Regions from separate parts of the Propionimicrobium sp. BV2F7 genome, predicted to be linked through region 2. Evidence: riboswitches for the same ligand, from Rfam matches in the RefSeq annotation. Region 2 holds a riboswitch; each other region holds the start of a gene.
The links. Region 2 has a riboswitch for cobalamin ahead of HMPREF1255_RS06600 (iron ABC transporter permease). Riboswitches for the same ligand answer to the same signal wherever they lie in the genome.

Region 1 (4,717 bases), on a different contig from region 2:
GCCCGGCATGGAATGACGGCACTGGTGCTCCTGGTTCTGATGTAACTCTCGACAAGGATCCGGCTAACGGTCCTCTGCCGAAGACTGTTACTTGCGAGGCCGACAAGGGCGCTACTTGTGCCATCGATGAGAATGGCAACGTAGTTGTCAAGGTTCCTGCTAATCTGAACGACGGCGACAAGATCGTTGTTAAGGTCAAGGACGGTGACAAGGTTCTGGACACCTCCACCGTTACCGTCAAGGACGGCGACGATGACAACGACGGTGTTCCGAACTCCAAGGACAAGTGCGCTGACACCCCTGCTGGCACCAAGGTCGACAAGGACGGCTGCCCGATTGTTGCTGACTACCAGCCTGGTTACGGTGATCCCGTTGTAGTTGCTCCTGGCGAGTCCAAGACTGCCGCTCCGGTTTACGCCGGCGACAAGAAGGCTCCGGAAGGCACCAAGTACCAGATCAAGGACGGCTGGAAGGCCCCAGAAGGCTGGACTGTGACTGTCGATCCTATGACCGGTGTTGTCACCGCTAAGGCTCCTGCCAAGGCTGACCTCAAGGGCGACACCGCTGAAGAGGTTAAGGTTCCTGTTGTAGTCACCTACCCCGACGGCGCAACTGCCGACGAGGCTGAGGCTATCTTCCAGCTCGATTCCGACAACGACGGCACCCCCGACGTTAAAGATGATGACGACGACAACGACGGCGTCAAGGACGAGGATGAGAAGAAGGACGGCACCAACCCGAAGAATCCCGACACCGACAATGACGGAGTTTCTGATGGTCGTGAGAAGGACCTTGGTACCGATCCTAAGAATGACGACACTGATGGTGATGGTCTGAAGGATGGTGAAGAGGCCGGTACCGATATTGACGATAAGGGCAACCCGACCAAGAATGATGACGGTACTCCTAAGGTCAATAAGGACAACGCCACCAATACCGATCCGAAGAAGGCTGACACTGATGGTGACGGCATCTCTGACGGTCGCGAAAAGAACATCGGCACCGACCCAAACAAGGGTGACACCGATGGCGACGGTCTGAATGATGGCCAGGAGGCTGGCACCGACGTCGACGAGAACGGTAATGCCGTTAAGGACGACAAGGGTAACCCGAAGGTCAACAAGGACGGTGCTACCGGCACCGACCCGTTGAAGGCCGATACCGACAACGACGGCATCAACGATGGCGACGAGGTCAACGGCACCAAGAACCCGTTCAAGAACGACAAGTTCGACCCGAACGGCAAGCCTGGTAACACCAACCCGCTGAACCCGGACACTGACGGCGACGGCCTGACTGACGGTGACGAGGTCACTGGCGCCAAGAATGGCGGCAAGCCTACCAACCCGAACGTGGCTGACACCGATGGTGACGGAATCAACGACGGTGACGAGATTGCCAACGGCACCGACCCGCTTGACCCGAACGACCCGGGCAAGAAGGCTAAGAAGTTCAAGAAGAAGGCAAAGGCTGGTCTGCCGACCACCGGCGCCGACGCACTGCCTATCGCAGCGTTTGGTCTGATTGCCGCTGGTGCTGGCGCTTACGCGATCCGTCGTCGCAAGCACTAACAGCTGCTAGCTAAATAAAGAGGTTTGGGCCGTCCCACTTGGGGCGGCCCAAACTTCTTGTTTGGAAACAACTGGCCGTAACAAGGCGTGATTCATTGCTAAAACTGTTAAGTAGTGTAAGAATATCTATTTGTTAGGCAATCCGAACTTGCCTAATAGCCGGTACAGGGAATTTGGTGAGAACCCAAAACTGACGCGCAACGGTAAGACGTAAGTCGAGTCCGACCTCTAACCGGCAGGTATCATTAGCCGCGCGAACCGGCCCGACCGAAAGTAACCGAATGCAGGAAAGTGCTACCGCCAAGGGGAGCACAATCCTGAGGCGGAGAAAAAATAAACGCAAGCGCAATGTGCGTCTTGTAATTCTGCTGCTCTTGATGGTCCTCACCCCGCTGCTTTCCATAGTTTTCGGGTCAGCAAACGTGAGCATCCCAGACATCGTTGGTGTCACACTCGATCATCTTGGTTTCAACGTCGATAAAACCTGGACGCCAGCCATCGATGCGATCGTCTGGCAGAATCGTGTCCCAAGAATCATTGCTGGGCTGGCTGTTGGCGCGATTCTGGGCGTTGCGGGTGTCGTTCTGCAGGCGTTGGTGCGTAACCCGCTGGCGGAGCCTTACGTGCTCGGCGTTTCTAGCGGTGCATCGACTGGCGCGGCGCTTTCGATTATCGTGCTCGGCGCGTCCAACTACATGGTCACGGGCAGCATGGCTTTCGCGGGAGCACTCATAGCTACGCTGATGGTGATGGCAGTCGCCGGTCAAGGCTCGACGCCACTGCAGCTTATACTCGCAGGTCTTGCAGCTGGCTTCGGTTTTCAGGCAGTAACGAACCTGCTCATATTTTCTTCTGGCAGCCCCGAAACATCGCAGGCCGTTATGTTCTGGATGCTTGGGTCGTTGGCTCGCGCACAGTGGCCGCAACTCCCGCTGTTAGTGATCGTTGCCGTGGTTTTCACGGCTGTGATGTTCTTCTGCGGCCCGATCCTCGACGCTCTGGCGAGCGGAGACAGAACGGCCGAGTCGGTGGGAGTGAATGCATCGAGGATGCGGGTCGTCATGCTGATTATCGTTTCGGCTTCAGTGGCAATAGCAGTGGCGGCGGCAGGCGGAATTGGCTTTGTCGGGCTGATCGTGCCGCACGTCATTCGATCATTCATCGGATATTCACATCGCTTCCTAGTGCTCGGATCAGCACTCGCTTCATCGCTGTTCCTGGTTTGGATGGATGCAATCGCCCGCGTCGCATTTGCTCCTGCAGAGCTACCGATCGGGGTAATCACAGGTTTAATTGGTGCGCCTTGTTTAGTAGTCCTCATTAAGAGGCAACGGCGTGCAAGTTAAGAAAGGAAAAAGAATGAGGAAACAACTCATCGCCGGAGCGCTAGCGCTCGGTCTTGCTCTCACCGGATGTTCCAGTAACAATGCTGAAAGCGAGTCTTCAGCTCCGGCATCGTCCGCCGCGCAGGCAGGATTCCCTGCCAAGATTCAAAGCTGCAACGAGACTTTGGAATTCGAGAAGGCTCCGGAGCGCATTCTGTTGCTCTCTGAAACCGACTTCTCAATCCTCTACGACCTAGGCCTGGCCGACAAAGTAGTCGCCAAGTCCGGTAACCGCCGCATCGACGAGAGCTACCCCGAAATGAACAAGGCTCTCGACGCCATCCCGCAACTTGAGGCCGGCGACACCGGCACCGGCGGCGCAAAAGTGTCCACCGAGGCCGCGCTGTCTGTAAACCCCGACGTCGTCTTCGGTTATGACGAGGGCGCCGACCGTGAAAAGCTGAAGGCATCCGGTGTTCCGCTGTACTCGCCCGACGCGATGTGTCCGGGCTACACCACCGATCACGCGTCTTACGATCTCGTCTACAACGAGATCGACAAGATCGCCACCATGTTCGGCGTTCAGGACAAGGCCAAGGAGGTTAAGGACAAGGTTGCCAAGCGCCTCGAGGATGTCAAGAAGGCAGCTCCTTCCGGCAGCAAGGCCAATGCCGCAGCGCTGTTCGTGATGCCGGGATCCACCGAGTTCTACACCTACGGAACCAGCTCCATGGTTCAGCCGATCTTCGAAGCCAATGGCCTGAAGAACGTCTACGACGACTCCAAGGAGCGCGTATTCGACGCATCCATGGAATCCCTTCTCGAAAAGGACCCCGAGTGGATCGTGCTGATGGCCGACTCCTCCACGCCGGAGGAAGCCAAGGCGATCCTCAAGGGTTACGCCGGTGCTGACGGCCTGCAGGCTGTGAAGAATGACAAGATCGTCTACCTGCCGTTCGTCCTCACCGACCCGCCGACAACCCTGTCTGTTGACGGCGCCGTCAAGCTCGGAGAGCTGCTGAAGAAGTAATGATTACTGTCAACCGCCTCTCCGTCAGCCGTGGAAAACGTCGGATTATCTCCGACGTTAGCTTTAGCGTGTCTGACGGCGAGGTGGTTGGCGTAGTCGGCGTCAACGGGTGCGGAAAATCTACCCTTCTGATGGCGCTACACAATGCTCTGAAGCCAGACACTGGTGAAGTGCTGGTGGACGGCAAAAACATTGCCGAGCTGAGTAGGCGAGAAATCGCCAAACAAATAGCCGTGGTGGCTCAGGAACGCGATGCGGTTTTGCCGCTGACCGTTCGTGATGCCGTCGGCCTCGGCAGGCTGGCTAGCCGGCATCTGATTGGATACGGCGACGACGCCGACCAGAGCCTCGTCGACGAAGCGATGGCTCGTGTCGAACTTACAGACCTAGCCGATCGGCTAGTCACAAATCTTTCCGGCGGTGAGCGTCAGCGCGTGATGATCGCCCGCGCGATCGCCCAGCAGTCCTCGCACCTGCTGATGGACGAACCGACCAACCACCTAGATCTGCGGCATCAATTCGCGCTTCTAGACCTGATCTCGGAGCTCGGGCGGACTACGGTAATTGTGCTTCACGATCTAAACCTGGCGGCTCGGTGCTGCGGCCAGATAATCCTCCTCGATGGCGGTAAGGTTGCTGCCAGAGGAACTCCCACTCAAGTTTTCACCCCCCAAATTTTGGAGCCTATTTATGGGCTCAAGGTTCGCACGGTTGAATCCGGCGGCCGTGTGAACCTGCTATTTGATAACCGCCCATAAGAGTGAGGAAAACGATGATTTCAAACATTGACA
Region 2 (4,717 bases):
TGACGTCTTTCGGTTCGCCAAACGCGATCATCGAGCCGGCGTGCATGACTGCAACCATGTCGAAGTTGCGCAGCACTAGATCGAGGTCGTGGATAGCTGCGACGACAGTGCATTCGAGGGTGGTCAGCAGTTTCAGGAGCTTCAGCTGCCAAGCGATATCCAAGTGGTTAGTCGGCTCGTCGAGCATGAAGATCGGGGAACCCTGCGCCAGGCCACGCGCGATCATCGCCCTACGACGTTCACCGCCAGACAGGTGATCGCAGGCAGAATCGATGCGATCGTCCAGGCCCACCTGAGCGAGCGCGCTGACCACGATGTCCCTATCCTTGTGGACGTCCACCGACCAGGGCGCGCGGTGCGGAATCCTGCCCAGGTTGACCATCTCGCCTAGGGTTAGGGCCGCCGGCGGGCTTTCCTCCTGACCGACGAAAGAGATAATTCGGGCGCGCGTCTTCGGGGCGTACGCGGTGACGTCCCGCTCGCCGATCCGGACTATGCCCTCCACTGCCGGGTTGATGCCCGCGAGCGCGCGAAGCAGCGTCGACTTGCCAGCACCGTTCGTGCCCACCAGCGCCAGCTTGGTGCCGTAGGGCACGTCGAAGCTGACGTGCTTGACGGCGACGTAACCGCCGACCGCGGCAGCCACGCCACGGACGCTGATGAAGCAGCGTTTCCTCAGATAATCTTCGTCTTGGATCTTTTCCAGGTCTACCTTGCTCATGCGTCCCTACTTCCGAACGCGTAGCTGCGCCGGCCCATCAAGAACAGGAACAGCGGAGCTCCGACAACACCAGTAACCACGCCGAGTGGCATTTCCTGAGGCCTGGCGACGACTCGCGAAATGACGTCAACCCAAAGCAGGAAGACCGCACCACCAGCCGCGCACACAGGCAACATCCGTTTATGGAGAGCGCCGACGATCATCCTGGATGCGTGCGGAATGATGAGGCCGACAAAGCCGATACCACCTGCAACAGCAACCAGCACACCAATCAGCACGCTGGACCCGATGAACAGGCCGTTGCGCATAGCACCAACCCGTATGCCCAGGGCTGCCGCAGTTGAAGGACCGGTCATCAGGGCGTCCATCCAAGAAGAAATTAGCATCAGCGCTACCAAAGAAATCGCTACGGCGACGACCGGCACGATCAGCTTTTCCCAGGTGGCGCCAGCAACCGAACCGAGCATCCAGAACATCACGGAGTTAGCCGCGCGATTGTCATCGGAAAGAAAGACCATGAAGGAGGCAAGCGCGCTAAATGCCGACGACATCACGACACCCGCGAGCACCATCCTCAGCGGCGTCAGGCCGCCTTGGGCTTGGGCGATGAAATAAACCGCGGCGCTAGCCGTGATCGCACCCACCATCGCGCCTAGCGAAAGAGCGTAGACACCGACGCTGCTGAACACGCCGAGGACGATTACCGCGGTGGCGCCGACGGAAGCACCCGACGAGATGCCCAGCAAGTACGGGTCTGCGAGCGGATTTTGGACGAGCGTCTGCATTGCCGCGCCCGCGATCGCTAGCCCCGCCCCCACCAACAGCGAAAGCAAAGCCCTGGGTAGACGCAATTCCCAAATGATCGTGTCGAACGGCGATGTTGTCGCTGTACCGGTTAATCGTGCCTTGACGATTTCGAAGACGTCTTCGACGGGAACTTTTTCTGCCCCAAGCGTCAGCGAGAAGAGCGCACTGACTATGGCTACTATCACTAAAGCAACGACGATTGGCGCGACCGGCAGCCTACGAAATTTTTTCGCCATCGCTACCCGCAATTCAAGGTTGTGCGCAGGAACAAAGATTTACGGTCGCCAAAAGAGTTATGACCCATTTTCCTTCCAAGTTTCTGGCCCTTTTCGCGAGGGCGTTAACCAAGAACGAATTGAAAGGTTTTCGGACTCAGGATCCATCAATTTCGGCGCCTTCCCGGTTTCCCAGTGGCTTCGTGCCGAATCGTCTCCATCACCGCTGCGCGTCAGTCTCGGATTCTCACCGATGTTCCCTGCCATCAATTAATTAGGTGATACTCAATTCGCTTGCTAGCAAAGTAACACTTCCGTAGTGGGACGGCAAGCAAATCCATGTTTTGGCATTGTTTTGCCCAAGGATTTAGGACGAAAAGTGTCATTGTGTCATTTTTGGCTCGTAGACGAGCCAAAGTTGACTCAAAAAATAAGTTTTTTACTTCTGCAAAGGTTTCACACAACGTCAGGGCCTAGGGCGGGGCAAGACGGGCAACCATTATCACCGGAATGTTCAGCTGCGAAGATGAAACGAGGGCGCCACAGGAATCATCCGGTAGCGCCCTCGTCTTTTCAGTAAATAAATTGGTTACCCAGAAACATGCTGCGCCGTCTTGCGGCTAATAGGAGCTAAAGCTTCATATATCTCTAGATAGCGTTTGTGGTAGAACTCGTACTCGCTTGTGGCTTCAGGGTTTGGCTCGATCGAATCGGCCATAGTCACCATCGCCTTTGCAGCACTGCCAATATCATCGTGCAAGCCGGCACCTATTGACGCAAGAATCGAACATCCCATAAGCGGGCCCTCAGTGTTCTTCGGGAACAACATTGGAACGCCCGTCACGTCAGCATGCATTTGCATCCAGAATCTTGATTTCGTCGGGCCACCAGATACGACGACCTTTACCGGGTCGAATCCCTTTTCCCGGAATGTGTCGAAAATTGTCTTAGTTCCGTAACAAACAGACTCTAAGACTGCCCGATACAAATGACCTTCTCCGTGAGAAAGAGTCAACCCTGTAAACGCGCCACGAGAGTAGGGGTTAGAGAATGGCGAACGGTTGCCTTGGAAGTGATCGAGCGCGATTACACCATCACATCCGATAGGGATTTCTTTTGCCAAGTCATTCAGGTAGTTATACAAACTGGCAGAGTCGTCACCGTGCTTGTGGGCCTCAACGGTGAACTTATGCGTAAACCAGTTATTCACAGAACCGGAAGAAATCTGGCCTGCCTCGACCGTGTACTGTCCAGGGATAATCGCATCAAAGTACGCTCCCCAAATCCCCTGGGAATAGATTGCCTGATCGGTCTGGCCAAGCATAACGTGTGAGGATCCTGTGATCAGAGCCAAAGATCCTTCATCCACAACGCCTAGACCAATAGCCCCAACGTGCGCATCGATGCCGCCCATAGTGACTGGTATTCCAGCTTTAAGGCCCAGTTCACTAGCTGCCTTGGAGCTAAGCTCGCCAACTACCTCGCCCATCTTCAAAACAGACGGAGGAAGTTTCCTTAACGCGTCAGGGATTCCTGCCTTTGCATAAAGGTTAGTAGGCCAACCCGACCAGTTGGAATCGTAGAAATACTTACAGGTAGCCGTACAAATCGACATCGCCCACTCTCCGGTGAGCTTGAAGTTCATCCAGTCAATACAGTCGGCGAATACCTCAGCCTTCTCGTATACCTCTGGCTCATTCTTGGAGAGCCACATCAGCTTCGGGATGCCCCATTCAGCGGAGACAGTCTGCATACCAGCGTACTTAAGTGCAGGATCGCCAGTATTCGTTAGCTTCTCTGCCTCGTCAGCTGCCCTAACATCCATCCAAAGCAATGCAGGCCTTAAGGGTTCGCCGTCCTTATCGCAAGCGACAACAGTGGCGGAAGTACCATCGACGGCGATACCGCAGATTTGTTCAGCCGAGACAGTTTCAAGCAATTCGGCCAACGAGCCTTTCAAGCCACCCCACCAGTCTTGAGGGTTTTGTTCAGCCCAAGCCGGCCTTGGGGTGTATGTCTCTACAGCAACTGAAGCCGTAGCGATCATTTCGCCCTCTGGGGTAACAGCAGCAACCCTTACTCCACCCGTTCCTACGTCTATGCCTAGTAATAATTGATCAGTCATTTTTTAACCTCGTTGTTAATAGATAATTGGTTTATTTTCCTAGAACCGCGCGAGAGCTAGACAGGCCGAGCCTATTGGCGCCCGCATTAATCATCTTTTCGGCTGTTTCTGCATCTCTAATTCCACCCGATGCTTTCACACCCATTTCTTTGCCGACCGTTTCGCGCATTAATTTCACAGCTTCTACGCTTGCGCCACCGGCTTTGTGGAAACCTGTAGAAGTCTTTACAAAATCCGCATTTGCTTTCTTAGCGCATTTACAAACTTCAACAATTTCCTCATCTGTTAATACAGCGGATTCAATAATGACTTTGAGAACTACATCGTTGGGCAAAGCATCACGCACCGCCTTAATGTCGGAAGTGACGTATTCCCAATCGTGTTCCTTGGCTTTTCCGACATTGATCACCATGTCGATTTCATTTGCGCCATTTTCGGCCGCTTTTTTAGCCTCAAGAGCCTTCACCTCGCTGATGTGCGCTCCGCTGGGGAAGCCACATACAGCAGCGACTTTTAGCGTTTCCGGTACGGTAATTGGAAGCATACTGGGCGAAACACATACCGAATAAGTTCCAAGTTCGACGGCCTCATCGATAATTTTTTTTACATCTTCTGCGGTGGCTTCTGGTGCCAACAGAGTGTGGTCAATTAAATTTGCGGGTACTCCGGACATTATTACCTCTCAGATAAAACTTGTTTAGCCGTATTTTCGTCTGTGATTAAAGTGGTCATAAAACCACCTTTTAAAGCTGCACGAGTTATTGAAGCTTTATTCTCACCAACGGCTACAGCAATTGATTTTTTTATTTTCTTCAGCGCCTCCAAATCGACGCCTATCGTCCTGGATTC
Region 3 (4,717 bases), on a different contig from region 2:
GGGCGGCGCCTACGCGGAATATTTCGTTGCGCCGGCCGGCCAGCTGATTCCACCGCCGGACAACGTCGAGCTTGTCGAGTCTGCGGCCCTGATCGAGGTTGCCGCCACTGTGCTGAGCAACTTGGAGCGCGTCCACCTGCGCAAAGGCGAGACGTTCTTGGTGCACGGCGGCGCAGGCGGCATCGGCGCGTTCGCAATCCAGTACGCAAAGTACATGGGCGTGCGCGTCATCACGACGGCGTCCGAAGCGAAGCTGGACTACTGCCGCGAGTTGGGCGCAGACGTCGTCATCGACTACAACACGGACTGGCCCGAGCGCGTCAAGAACGCGACCGACGGCAAGGGCGTGGACGTGATCCTGGACATCATTGGCGCTAAATATCTGCAGCCGAATGTCGATTGCCTGGCTCAGGATGGGCGCATGGTGATCATCGGCATGCAGAAGGGCGTCAAGGGTGAGCTAAACATCGGCAAGCTGCTCAACAAGCGCGGCACCATCACGGCGACGAGCTTGCGGTTCCGTCCGACTGAGCAGAAGTCAGAAATCGCCCAGGCTGTTCGCGAAAAGATTTGGCCGCTTTACGAGGATGAGACTCTCTCGTTGCCTGATATTACCGTTTTCCCGATGGAGAATGCGGCTGAGGCTCACGAGATGCTCGACTCTGGCCAGTTGATGGGCAAGATCGTTTTGGCAGTCGACCAGCCTCGATAATTATTTCTATTAGTTGCCGGCCGGCGTCCGTTTGGGCGTCGGCCGGTTTTCATCTAGTCACACCGCGACAAGACGTGGCTGCTGGATTAGTAAGTTTGCAATCTAAACGCGTTTCCCCTTGCTGGAGAGACGAATTTCATCCTGCTGCCGAATTTTATGCCTTAGCGACCACATTTTGTCACGCACTTGCGAGATTAAATTCCACATCTATATAAGCGGCGAATCAGCACTCCCCCGTTCGAGGCGAGTTGGTCACTATCGCAACTATCGAAAGTTTATTCGGTCAATGTGGAAATTATTACTTTAGCGCGTTAAGCTAGCGGGCGTGTCTAAAGTATTAACTTCTTTGCCCGCAGGCGAGCGCGTTGGCATCGCCTTCTCAGGTGGCCTCGATACGTCGGTAGCAGTGGCTTGGATGCGTGAAAAGGGCGCAATTCCCTGCACTTACACTGCAGACATCGGCCAGTACGACGAGCCAGATATCGAGTCGGTTCCCGGCCGTGCCCTGCAGTACGGCGCCGAGCTTTCGCGCCTGGTCGACTGCAAGGAATCGCTGGTCGATCAGGGCCTGATGGCTCTGCAGTGTGGCGCGTTCAACGTCACCAGCGCCGGCCGCCCGTACTTCAACACCACTCCAATCGGCCGCGCAGTCACCGGAACGCTGCTGGTTCGCGCCATGGCCGAAGACGACGTAAACATTTGGGGCGACGGCTCCACCTACAAAGGCAACGACATCGAGCGTTTCTACCGCTACGGCCTACTCGCTAACCCGCAGCTGCGCATCTACAAGCCTTGGCTGGACGAGGACTTCGTCTCCGAGCTTGGCGGCCGCGACGAGATGAGCGTTTGGCTGACCAAGCGCGATCTGCCCTACCGCGACTCGAAGGAGAAGGCCTACTCCACCGACGCAAACATTTGGGGCGCGACCCACGAGGCCAAGACCCTCGAGCTGCTGGATGCATCCCTGGAGGACGTCGAACCGATCATGGGCGTCAAATTCTGGGATCCGGACGTCCAGATCGACACCGAGGACGTCACCATCGAGTTTGTCGAGGGCTTCCCTGTTGCCATCAACGGCGAGCACTTCGATTCGCGCGTTGACCTGGTGCTTAAGGCAAACGAGATCGGCGGCCGCCATGGCCTGGGCATGAGCGACCAGATCGAGAACCGCATCATCGAGGCGAAGAGCCGCGGCATCTACGAGGCACCGGGCATGGCGCTGCTGTGGATCGCCTACGAGCGCCTGATTAATGCGATTCACAACGAGGACACGCTGGCCAACTACCACGCTGAGGGCCAGAAGCTCGGGCGCAAGCTTTACGAGGGCCGCTGGATGGATCCGCAGTCGCTGATGACGCGCGATTCCATCGCCCGCTGGGTTGCTGCAGTCGTCACCGGCGAGGTGGTCATCAGGCTGCGGCGCGGCTGGGACTACTCCATCATGGACACCCGCGGCCCGGGTTTCAGCTATCACCCGGATCGTCTGTCGATGGAACGCGTTGAGGACGCCGCCTTCGGCCCGACGGACCGCATCGGCCAGCTCACCATGCGCAACCTGGACATCGCGGATTCGCGCAGCAAGCTGGAAACCTACGCTTCGCAGGGTCAGATCACCGCTGGCGCGACTCAGGATCTGCTCGGCGAGCTGCAGCCTGGACGCGCAGGCGAGATCGCGAACCGCGGCATCGATTCCACCGAGGGCGAGGTTCTCGACCGCGCCGCGATGGACTCTGGCCACGACTAACGGCACATAAACTAAGAAAATCCCGCAGACGCCTAATGCCTGCGGGATTTTCTTTGCAATTTTTAATACGGATGTCCATTTTCACATATTGCTGATAGGTTCTATGTAGTTAGCCACAGGGGAATTCTGGTTTGTATCCAGAACTGTCGCGCAACGGTGAAGTCGCTTAGCGAACAAGTCCGAAAACCTGGGCTGTCGAATATTTTTGTACGCCGCGCAAGACGGCTTGAACAGAAAGAAGATTCGTGAGCGATACAGCCACCGCAAAGACACTCGAGCTTTACGGCAAGACGAGGCGCCGCCAACGGCTGATTCTCTTCGCTTTGCTGGCTGCAGTCCTCGTTTTGCCATTGGTTACGATCGCTATTGGCCCGGCCGCCGTGTCCGTCGGCGACGTCATCGGCGTCATCAAAAGTCACATCCCAAGTCTGGACGTCGACATCACGTGGAGCCAGAACGTGGATGCAATCGTCTGGAAGACCCGTCTACCTAGAATCATCTCGGGCTTGGCTATTGGTGCGATCCTGGGCATTGCAGGTGCCGTGATGCAGGCTGTGGTGCGCAACCCCCTGGCCGAACCGTACGTGTTAGGCGTCAGCTCGGGTGCCTCGACGGGCGCTGCTGCAATGATAATTCTGTTCGGGTCTATCGCTTCTTGGTCGGTTGGCTTGGCCGCATTCGCGGGCGCGCTGGCGGCAACGCTGTTTCTGCTTCTGGTGACGGGAAATTCCGGATCGTCTCTGCGATTGATTCTCGCCGGCCTAGCGGCCAACTTCGGCTTCCAGGCTCTAACCAACTTCATCATCTTCTCTTCGGGCACGCCGGAGGCAACTCAAGCCGTCATGTTCTGGATGCTTGGCTCGCTTGCCCGCGCTAACTGGTCGCAGGCGGTTCCACTGATTGTTACGGCCCTCATTTTCTCAGTTGTCGTGGCGCTTTTCGGCCCAGTTCTCGACGCCCTGTCCAGCGGAGATCGCACGGCCCAATCGGTTGGCATCGAGCCAACCAAGGCGAGGCTGGCGATCCTGATTCCCGTCTCTGCCGTAATCGGCATCGCTGTGGCATCATCGGGCGCGATAGGTTTCGTCGGCCTAATTATTCCGCACGTGATGCGCTCGATCGTCGGCTCTTCGCACAGAGTTTTGACGCTTGGCTGCGCCCTTGCGGGAGCATTCTTCTTGGTTATCGCCGACACGTTCGCGCGCATAGCTTTCGCCCCGATTGAAATGCCGATCGGGGTAATCACCGGCATGGTTGGCGTGCCATTCATCGTCTTGCTGGTTAGGCGAATGAAGTAACCAGCGACAACAAAAAGAAAAGGAGTAAACGAATGAAGAAGTTCGTTTGTGCACTGGCCGCATTGGCCTTAGCCGTCCCGCTAGCTTCTTGCGGACAGTCAGCCGCAGACAAGAAAGCTGCAGAAAGTTCGTCGGCACCCGAAAAAATCCAGGTCAAAAGCTGCGACGAAACCCTGACCTTAGACAAGGCTCCCGAGCGCGTGTTAATGATCTCAGACGTCAACTCATCGATCCTCGATGAGCTAGGCGTGCTAGATAAAGTAGTTTTCCGCGCTGGTGATGACCGCATTAAAAACGTTCGCCCAGAGCTTAAGAAAAAGCTGGATAAGATCGAATCAGCTGAGTCCGGGAAACTCGGTACCGGTGGTTCTACGGTAGCAACTGAAACCGTCCTGGACATGAACGTCGATCTGGTTATTGGCTACGACAAAGCTGTCGACAGAAAGGCCTTGGCAGAAGCAGGTGTCCCGCTCTATTCACCAGATTCCTACTGCCCCAATTACAAGCTAGATCACGCAGATTTTGGCCTTGTAGATAACGAAATCGAAAAGATGGGAAAGATATTCCAAGTAGAGAAAAAGGCTGAGGAAGTTAAGAAAAATTCTGAAGCCCAGATCCAAAAAATCAAACCTTCCTCGGAAGTTAAAGGGGCTAAGGCCGTCGCTGTCTTCGTTACGCCAGGGTCAGATAAGTTATCGGCTTTCAATTCATCTTCGATGGTGCAGCCGATCTTCGAAGCTAATGGCATCGAAAACGCTTACGCCGATGGCCCGAAGAGGGTATTCCCAATTTCAATGGAGGATCTACTTGCCAAAAATCCTGATTACATTGTCGTCTTGTCACTGAATCCCGACGAAAATGAAGCGTTAAACACGTTCGCCAGTTTCCCGGGTTCAGAAGACCTGAAAGCAAGTCAAGAAGGTCAGGTAGTGTTCCTGCCATTCGCTCTGACCGATCCGCCAT

Region 1: it holds a riboswitch for cobalamin, as region 2 does, so the genes downstream of both, HMPREF1255_RS05960 (iron ABC transporter permease) here and HMPREF1255_RS06600 (iron ABC transporter permease) in region 2, are expected to answer to the same signal.
Region 3: it holds a riboswitch for cobalamin, as region 2 does, so the genes downstream of both, HMPREF1255_RS05895 (iron ABC transporter permease) here and HMPREF1255_RS06600 (iron ABC transporter permease) in region 2, are expected to answer to the same signal.

Annotation. Positions count from the first base shown of each region.
Region 1 covers NZ_AZIS01000004.1:350,475-355,191, reverse strand. The annotation lists gene HMPREF1255_RS09430 (Rib/alpha-like domain-containing protein) at 1-1,571, shown strand, start outside; cobalamin riboswitch at 1,689-1,819, shown strand; gene HMPREF1255_RS05960 (iron ABC transporter permease) at 1,853-2,917, shown strand; gene HMPREF1255_RS05955 (ABC transporter substrate-binding protein) at 2,931-3,926, shown strand; gene HMPREF1255_RS05950 (ABC transporter ATP-binding protein) at 3,926-4,684, shown strand; gene HMPREF1255_RS05945 (L-lactate dehydrogenase) at 4,699-4,717, shown strand, end outside.
Region 2 covers NZ_AZIS01000005.1:29,069-33,785, reverse strand. The annotation lists gene HMPREF1255_RS06605 (ABC transporter ATP-binding protein) at 1-721, opposite strand, end outside; gene HMPREF1255_RS06600 (iron ABC transporter permease) at 718-1,764, opposite strand; cobalamin riboswitch at 1,868-2,048, opposite strand; gene HMPREF1255_RS06595 (ribulokinase) at 2,333-3,868, opposite strand; gene deoC (deoxyribose-phosphate aldolase) at 3,900-4,541, opposite strand; gene HMPREF1255_RS06585 (sugar-binding transcriptional regulator) at 4,544-4,717, opposite strand, start outside.
Region 3 covers NZ_AZIS01000004.1:334,252-338,968, forward strand. The annotation lists gene HMPREF1255_RS05885 (NAD(P)H-quinone oxidoreductase) at 1-712, shown strand, start outside; gene argG (argininosuccinate synthase) at 1,038-2,456, shown strand; cobalamin riboswitch at 2,537-2,666, shown strand; gene HMPREF1255_RS05895 (iron ABC transporter permease) at 2,768-3,754, shown strand; gene HMPREF1255_RS05900 (ABC transporter substrate-binding protein) at 3,787-4,717, shown strand, end outside.